One region of the Kitasatospora sp. NPDC051702 genome, then DNA from elsewhere that is predicted to be linked to it. Evidence: riboswitches for the same ligand, from Rfam matches in the RefSeq annotation. Region 1 holds a riboswitch; the other holds the start of a gene.

Region 1 (4,404 bases):
TGGCGAGGCCGACCAGCGCGTTCAGGTTGGCACCGTCCACGTACACCTGGCCGCCGGCCTCGTGCACCAGGGCGCAGATGGTGGTGATCTCGGTCTCGTACACGCCGTGGGTGGACGGGTAGGTGACCATCAGCACGGCGAGGCTGTCGCGGTGCTGCTCGATCTTGGCCTTCAGATCGTCGACGTCCACGTCGCCGTCGACCAGGGTCTTCACCACGACCACGCGCATGCCGGCCATCACGGCCGAGGCCGCGTTGGTGCCGTGCGCGGAGGAGGGGATCAGGCAGACGTCGCGCTGGGTGTCGCCGTTGGCCTGGTGGTAGGCGCGGACGGCCAGCAGGCCGGCCAGCTCGCCCTGCGAGCCCGCGTTCGGCTGGATCGAGACGGCGTCGTAGCCGGTCACCTCGACCAGCTGCTGCTCCAGCTGGCGGATCAGGGTGAGGTAGCCCTGGGCCTGCTCGATCGGCGCGAAGGGGTGCAGCTGGCCGAACTCCGGCCAGGTCACCGCCTCCATCTCGGTGGTCGCGTTGAGCTTCATGGTGCAGGAGCCCAGCGGGATCATGCCGCGGTCCAGCGCGTAGTCCCGGTCCGACAGGCGGCGCAGGTAGCGCAGCATGGCGGTCTCCGAGCGGTGGCTGTGGAAGACCGGGTGGGTCAGGTACTCGTCCTCGCGCAGCAGCGCGGCCGGCAGCGCGTCGGCGGCCTCCGCGACCTCGACCGCGGGGACGCCGAAGGCGGCCCAGACACCGGCCAGGTGCTCGCGGGTGGTGGTCTCGTCGGTGGAGACCGAGATCCGGTCCGCACCGTCCTGGTACACGTTGACGCCGTTGGCGCGGGCGGCCGCGGCGATCTCGGCGGCCCGGCCCGGGACGACGGCGGTGACGGTGTCGAAGAACTCGCCGTGCAGCAGCTCGACGCCGCCGGCGCGCAGGCCCTCGGCGAGGGCGGCGGCGTAGCGGTGGGTGCGGCGGGCGATGTCGGCCAGGCCGTCCGGACCGTGGTACACGGCGTACATGGAGGCCATCACGGCGAGCAGCACCTGGGCGGTGCAGATGTTGCTGGTGGCCTTCTCACGGCGGATGTGCTGCTCGCGGGTCTGCAGCGCCAGGCGGTAGGCGCGGTTGCCGTCGGAGTCGACCGAGACGCCCACCAGGCGGCCGGGCAGCGAGCGGGCGTACTCCGCGCGCACAGACAGGTAGCCGGCGTGCGGACCGCCGAAGCCCATCGGCACGCCGAAGCGCTGCGAGGTGCCGCAGGCGATGTCGGCGCCGAGCGAACCCGGGGACTTGAGCAGGGTGAGCGCCAGCAGGTCGGCGGCGACGGCGACGATCGCGCCCAGGCCGTGCGCCTGCTCGACGAGCGGGGTGAGGTCGCGGACCACGCCGGTGGCGCCCGGGTACTGGAGCAGGACGCCGAAGACGCCGCGCTCGACGATCTCGGCCGGGATGCCGGCGGACAGGTCGGCGACGACGACCTCGACACCGGTCGGCTCCGCGCGGGTCTGGATCACCGCGACGGTCTGCGGCAGGGTCTCGGCGTCGACCAGGAAGACGCCGCCCTTGACCTTGGTGACGCGGCGGGCCAGCGCCATCGCCTCGGCGGCCGCGGTGCCCTCGTCGAGCAGCGAGGAGCCGGAGGTCGGCAGGCCGGTCAGGTCGGAGACCAGGGTCTGGAAGTTGAGCAGCGCCTCCAGGCGGCCCTGGGAGATCTCCGGCTGGTACGGCGTGTAGGCGGTGTACCAGGCCGGGTTCTCCATGACGTTGCGCAGGATCACCGGCGGGGTGAAGGTGCCGTAGTAGCCCAGGCCGATCATCGGCTGGAGCACCTGGTTGCGGCCGGCCAGCTCGCGCAGCTCGGCGAGGACCTGCGCCTCGCTGCGGCCCGCGGGCAGGTCCAGCGCGGTGATGGAGCGGATCGCCTCGGGAACGGCGGTGTCGGCGAGCTCGGCGAGCGAGCCGTAGCCGATGGACGCCAGCATCTTCTCCTGCGCGGAGGCGTCGGGGCCGATGTGGCGGTTCTCGAAGGGGCTGGCCAGCTCAAGCTCGGTGAGGGTCGAGGCGCCGGTGGGGCGTCCCGCGTTCGGCTGGGCGTTCATGTGGTCGAGGCCTCCTGGTCACGGACCGGCGGGGGTACGCACGCCGGCGGGCCTACCCCGCTGCGGGCAGCGGAGCGACTTGGGCGGACGAACCCGACAGGCCTCCCCCTCTGTCATCGGGACCTGAGAGCTTCGCCCGCACGACACGCGGTGGCGCGCCGTCGGCTTGCACCGTCGGTGAGGGTGGTGTCGCCGGCTCACGTGCCGACGCTCCTGCCCTGCTTTCCAGAGTGACCTATCCCGCACGGTACGGATGCCTGAGAGATTCCGGGGAGGAGTTGCTCCTTCGGCGCCCCGACCAGCGGATTCCGCCGGCGGGGACTCTCCCGAGCGGGCTCGGCGGTCGCCGCCCAGGGTACCAGCGGGAGGCCGTCCGATCACGGGTGCGTCAGGTCACCCGGGGTCTACGCGCGTACCCCGGACGGCCCAACGCGCAGCCCGTCCGGCGGCGCACCGGTCGCGCCCGCCCGGTTCATGGCTTTTGGTGTGAAGTGGCGGACGGGACGGGTGCTCCGACGCCGTCCTGCGGGAGTTCCGCAGGTGCAGCGCACTGGAGGAAAGAGTGCAAACCGACATCGACCCCCGGGACCTCATCGGCCACAAGGCGGTCGACCGCAACGGGGACAAGATCGGCACGGTCGACGAGGTCTACCTGGATGACGCGACCGGCCAGCCGGAGTGGGCGGCCGTCCGGACCGGCATCTTCGGCCGGGACGCCTTCGTCCCGCTGACCACGAGCGAGTTCTCCGGCGAGGAGCTCCGGGTCCCGTACGACAAGTCGCTGGTCAAGGACTCGCCGGACTTCGGCGTCGGCCAGCACCTCTCGCCCGCCCAGGAGCTCCAGCTCTACCGCTACTACGGCCTCGACACCCCCGTCGAGGGCGGGTCGGCCAACGGGTCGGGCGACCGGCCCGCGCAGCCCGACCTCGACTTCGGCTCCACCCCGGCGGCCGAGCCCGCGAAGGCCGCCGCCCTCCTCTCCCCCGCCCCCACTCCCTCCCCGACCACCGCCACGAGCACCAGCACCGCCCCGGAGGCCAGCGTGCGCACTCTCAGCACCCTCGCTCCCGTCGCCGCCGCCGCGGCGGCGGTACCCGTCGTCGAGCCGAAGCCGCAGGTCGTCCCGCCCGCGACCACCCCGGCCCCCGGGGCGGACACCCCGTCGTCCTCCTCCCCCAGCGGCCCGCTGGAGATCACCTGCCGCGAGGAGCGCCTGGACATCACCACCGAGTGGCACGTCCTGGGCACCGCGAAGCTGCGCAAGTACGTGACCAGCGAGCCGGTCGAGCGCCGCGTCCCGGTGGTGCGCGAGCGGGTCCGGGTGGAGCGGATGCCGGTGAGCGAGGCCGAGCGCGCCTCGCTGACCGAGAAGGACATCGCCGAGGCGGTGGAGGAGGTCACCCTGCGCGAGGAGCGCCCGGTGGTCCGCAAGTACCTCGCCCCGATCGAGCGGGTCCGCCTGGTGGTCGAGCGGTACACCGCCGAGGAGGTGGTCACGGACGAGCTGCGGCGCGAGCACGTCGAGGTCCACGACGAGACCTCGGCTCCCGGCGCCCCCGGGTCCTCCTCCCAGAGCCCGGGCCACACCCCGGACCACACCCCGGGCCAGAGCCCGGACCACGCTCCGACCCCCGGCTCCGCCCCGGCTGCCGACAACGGCCGCCCCGCGGCCCTGCGCCCGCTGTCCTGACGCCGCCCCGACGCCGCCCCGACGGGCTCCACCAGCCCTCCTGACCCGCTCCACCAGGCCCCCGGACCCTCGGTCCGGGGGCCTCGCGCTGCGCCCGGACGGCACCGCTCGGCCCGCCGCCGGCACCGGGATCCTTCGACTTTGCCAAAGCTTCACCGATCGATATTTGACACTCTGAAGTATCTCCCGGCATGGTTACTTCAGTTCATTCACTATGTACGGGAGGAAGCAACCGTGAGTGAGGCACCCCAGCCCACCATCGCGGCCGAGAAGCAGAGCAGCGCCCGGGTCCTGCCGGCCCTCATCCTGGCGATGCTGTCGTTCAGCGTGGTGCAGACCGCGGTCGTCCCGATCCTGCCCTCGCTGGCCAAGGAACTGAACGTCTCCGCGTCCAGCATCACCTGGCTGATGACCGCCAACCTGCTCTCCGCCGCCGTGCTGACTCCCCTGCTGGGCCGCTTCGGCGACCTCCGGGGCCGCAAGCCGATGCTGCTCATCTCGCTGGCGGGTCTGGTCGCCGGTTCGGCGCTGGCGGTCAGCACCCACTCGTTCACCTGGCTGGTCGTCGCCCGTGTCCTGCAGGGCGCCGGCGGTGGCGTGCTCCCGCTGGCGATCAGCA
Region 2 (4,404 bases), on a different contig from region 1:
TTGCGCAGGTCGACCAGGACGAGGTGGACCTCGGTGCCGCCGGACAGCACCGAGGCGCCGGCCTCGGCGACGTCGGCCTGGAGCAGGCGCTCGGCGAGGATCCGGGCGCCGTCCAGGGTGCGCTGCTGGCGCTCCTTGAACTCCTCGGACGCGGCGACCTTGAAGGCGACGGCCTTGCCGGCGATCACGTGCTCCAGCGGGCCGCCCTGCTGGCCGGGGAAGACCGCGGAGTTGATCTTCTTGGCCCACTCGGCCTTGGACAGGATGACGCCGCCGCGCGGGCCGCCCAGGGTCTTGTGGGTGGTGGTGGTGACCACGTCCGCGTAGGGCACCGGGTTGGGGTGCAGCCCGGCGGCCACCAGGCCGGCGAAGTGCGCCATGTCCACCATCAGCAGGGCGCCGACGGCGTCGGCGATCCGGCGGAACTCGGCGAAGTCGAGCTGGCGCGGGTAGGCGGACCAGCCGGCGATGATCAGCTTCGGCTGGTGCTCCTTGGCGAGGCGCTCGACCTCGGCCATGTCGACCTGGCCGGTCTTCTCGTCCACGTGGTACGCGGCCACGTTGTAGAGCTTGCCGGAGAAGTTGATCTTCATGCCGTGGGTCAGGTGACCGCCGTGAGCCAGGCTCAGGCCCAGGATGGTGTCGCCCGGCTGGATCAGCGCGAACATCGCGGCGGCGTTGGCCTGCGCGCCCGAGTGCGGCTGGACGTTGGCGTGCTCGGCGCCGAACAGGGCCTTGATCCGGTCGATCGCGATCTGCTCGACCACGTCGACGTGCTCGCAACCGCCGTAGTAGCGGCGGCCGGGGTAGCCCTCGGCGTACTTGTTGGTGAGCACCGAGCCCTGGGCCTCCATGACCGCCACCGGGGCGAAGTTCTCGGAGGCGATCATCTCCAGCGTGGTCTGCTGGCGGTGCAGCTCGGCGTCGACCGCGGCGGCGATCTCCGGGTCGAGGGAGTGCAGGGACTGGTTGAGAACCGTCATGGTGTGGTCTTCCCGGTGGAGGAGGATCAGGGGTGCCGTGCGGAGCGCGCCCTCGGAAGGGTGGCGGGCGACGGGTGGTCGGCGCGGGCGGGCCGCCGCGCTGCGGCCCGCCCGGTCACGAGCGGGTCAGGCCTTGATGAAGGCGTTGTACTCGTCCGCGGTGAGCAGCTTGCCGGTGGACGCGACGCGCACCTTGAACAGCCAGCCGCCCTCGAAGGGGGCGCTGTTGACCAGGCCGTTGTCGTCCAGAACGTCCTGGTTGGTCTCGACGACCTCGCCGGTCACCGGGGAGTACAGGTCGCTGACCGACTTGGTGGACTCCAGCTCGCCGCAGGTCTCGCCGGCGGTCACCTCGTCGCCGACCTCGGGCAGCTGCACGTAGACGATGTCACCGAGCGCGTCGGCGGCGTGCTGGGTGATGCCGATCGTGGAGACACCGTCCTCGGCGGCGGTCAGCCACTCGTGCTCCTCGGTGTACTGCAGGTGCTGGGGGTTGCTCATGGCGTCATTCTCCAGGATGGGAAGCGGGTACGACGAAGCGGGCCGCCGCGCGGACGGCTTCGACGTGGGTCTTCGGGGGAGTGGGGGTTCAGCGGGCGCGCTTGTAGAACGGCAGCGCCACGACCTGGACCGGCTCGTGCTTGCCGCGCACGTCCACCGCGACGGTGGTGCCCGGGGCGGCGTGGGCCGCGTCCACGTAGGCGATCGCGATCGGCTGTCCCAGGGTGGGGGACGGCGCGCCCGAGGTGATCCGGCCGATCGGCGCACCGTCGGCGGAGACCACGGTGTACTCGGCGCGCGGCACCCGCTTGCCCTCGGAGACCAGGCCGACCAGCACCCGCGGCGGGTTGGCCTCGGCCTCGGCGGCGGCCTTCTCCAGGGCCTTGCGGCCGACGAAGGCGCCCTCGTTGGTGGTCTTGTCGAAGCGGACGACCCGGCCCAGGCCGGCGTCGAACGGGGTCAGGTCGGTGGAGAGCTCGTGCCCGTACAGCGGCATGCCCGCCTCCAGGCGCAGCGTGTCCCGGCAGGACAGGCCGCAGGGGACCAGGCCGTGGCCCTCGCCGGCGGCGGTCAGCGCCTGCCAGACGGCCTCGGCGTCGCCCGGGTTGCAGAAGATCTCGAAGCCGTCCTCGCCGGTGTAGCCGGTGCGGGCGAGCAGCACGTCGCGGCCGGCGACCTGGGCCGGGAGGATCGCGTAGTACTTCAGGCCGGGCAGGTCGGCCTCGGTGGTCTTCGCCAGGATCGCGGTGGACTCCGGGCCCTGGACGGCGATCAGCGCGTAGGTGTCGCGGTCGTCGGTGACGACGGCGTCGAAGCCCTTGGCGCGGGCGATCAGCTCGTCCAGCACCAGCTGGGCGTTGGAGGCGTTGGCGACGACCAGGAAGGCGTCCTCGCGCAGGCGGTAGACGATCAGGTCGTCCAGGATGCCGCCGTCCTCGGCGCAGATCATGGTGTAGCGGGCGCGCAGCACGCCCAGCGCGGAGACGAAGCCGACCAGCGCGTGGTCCAGCATCTCGCCGGCCTGCGGGCCGGTGACGGTGATCTCGCCCATGTGGGAGAGGTCGAACAGACCGGCGCGGTTGCGGACGGCGAGGTGCTCCTCGCGCTCGCTGCCGTAGCGCAGCGGCATGTCCCAGCCGGCGAAGTCGGTCATGGTCGCGCCGAGGGCGCGGTGCAGCGCGTCGAGCGCGGTCAGGCGGAGGGACGACATGGCCAGGAACTCCTCGGTCGGGGCACTCAGGGGTGCACGCGCCGGAACCGTGCCCGCTCGGGGACCGACCCCTGCGCGCGGGCATGCGGCGGCGTGGGTCTCCCCATCTGTCGTCGAACCTGAGAGCTTCACCGCCCACCTGCCCGCAGCTGTTTCCAGCATCCAGGACAGCATGGCGGCTTGCACCGTGGGTGGGCGCGCGACAGGGCCGTGCGCCGCTTTCCAGATGTGCCTAACCCGTGCGGTAGGGGGGCCTGAGAGATTCCGGGGAGGACTTGCTCCTTCGGCGCCGGCTGTACCACCTGAGGGGGTACTCCGGGCTCTCCCGCGCGGGTTCGAGCGGCCGGTATGGAGTTGTGGGGCCCGGCGGCCCACTGCGCCGTCGAACGCGCACATCATGGCACGTCCGGGCCGCGGGCGGGAGAGGGGCCCCGGTCACGCCGCGTGATACCGAACACGGGCCCTAAACTGCTCCGCGTCGGCGTAGCACAGGGCGGCCGAGCGGCAGAGGGCGGATCAGGCGCGCATGGGGTACCCGGTGGAGCAGCAGCAGGGGTGGGGCGGGCCGGAGTCGGCGCCGCCGGGCGGCGGGTGGCCGGCCAACGAGCTGGAGCAGGTGCTGACCGCCGCGCTGGGCGACCCGGGTGCGACGCCCCGGGTGATCGAGGTGCTGGCCCGCAGCCAGGTGTGGATCCCGCTGCCGGCCGGCGGCGACCCGCAGGGGCAGTCGCTGGACCTGCCGACCGTCGAGCTGGCCGGTGACCCGTACGTCCCGGTCTTCTCCTCGCAGGAGGTGTTCCTGCAGCAGGCGCCGGGGATGGCGTTCGCGGTGGCACCGGCCTGGGAGTTCGCCCGCGGCCTGCCGCTGGGCGTCGGCATCGCCGTCAACCCGGAGGCCGCGGTGGGCATCCCGGTGCCGCCGCAGGGCGTGGCGGAGCTGCGCCGCGGTCCGCGGGAGGACCGCTGGGACGCCGCCGGCGAGGCCCTGGCCCCCACCGGCGGCCGGGTGGCGCTGCGCGAGCCGGTGCCGGGCGAGGACCCGGAGCACTTCCTGGCCGCCTGCCGCGCGGAACTGTCGCTCCTCCCCGGAGTGTTGACCGCCCGCCGGGCGCTGGCCAGCATCGAGGGCGAACCGACCGTGATGTTCGTGGGCGTCCAGTTGGATCCGGCGGCCCCGGCCGACCCGGCCGCGGTCAACGAGGCGCTCGGCCGGGCCCTGGGAACCGCACCGCTGCCGGGGGGCGTCCACCTCGTACTGCTCGATCTCGCCGACGATCCGGTGGTCGAGTGGCTGCTCGCCCGGGTACTGCCTTTCTACGCGCGGGTGTGAGCGGCGTTCGTTCGTAGGCACGTCGCCGTGGCGGTGGCCGGTGCCGCGCCATAGGGTGCGTGCAGACGGCCGACGGGCCGGCTGGGTTGAGGAAAGAGGCGCGGCGAGGTGGGCGCATGAGTGCGGGAGCGGTAGCGGGCGGTGCACCGGGGCCCTGGGGCCAGGCGTCCGCCGGGCGCCCCGGGGCGGATCCGGGCGCGCTGGAGCGTGCCCTGCGCGAGGTCGTGCCGGAGCGCTACGACGCGTACGAGCAGCTGCTGCACGCGCTGGCCGACGGGCAGGTGTGGATGCTGCTCTGGCACGGCACGCCGGGCAGCCCGGACGCCCAGTACGGGAACATGGAGATCAGCGGCCACGGCTACGCGCCGGCCGTCACCTCG

The links. A riboswitch is a leader RNA that binds a small molecule or an ion and turns the genes downstream of it on or off. The one in region 1 is predicted to bind glycine.
Region 2: linked by a shared signal. The riboswitch ahead of gcvT (glycine cleavage system aminomethyltransferase GcvT) and the one ahead of gcvP (aminomethyl-transferring glycine dehydrogenase) in region 1 are both predicted to bind glycine.

The regions. Positions count from the first base shown of each region.
Region 1 covers NZ_JBFAZB010000024.1:13,361-17,764, reverse strand. The annotation lists gene gcvP (aminomethyl-transferring glycine dehydrogenase) at 1-2,095, opposite strand, end outside; glycine riboswitch at 2,331-2,434, opposite strand; gene AB0N04_RS20605 (PRC and DUF2382 domain-containing protein) at 2,658-3,785, shown strand; gene AB0N04_RS20600 (MFS transporter) at 4,020-4,404, shown strand, end outside.
Region 2 covers NZ_JBFAZB010000005.1:233,270-237,673, forward strand. The annotation lists gene glyA (serine hydroxymethyltransferase) at 1-983, opposite strand, end outside; gene gcvH (glycine cleavage system protein GcvH) at 1,110-1,484, opposite strand; gene gcvT (glycine cleavage system aminomethyltransferase GcvT) at 1,573-2,694, opposite strand; glycine riboswitch at 2,927-3,032, opposite strand; gene AB0N04_RS07305 (enhanced serine sensitivity protein SseB C-terminal domain-containing protein) at 3,221-4,024, shown strand; gene AB0N04_RS07310 (enhanced serine sensitivity protein SseB C-terminal domain-containing protein) at 4,141-4,404, shown strand, end outside.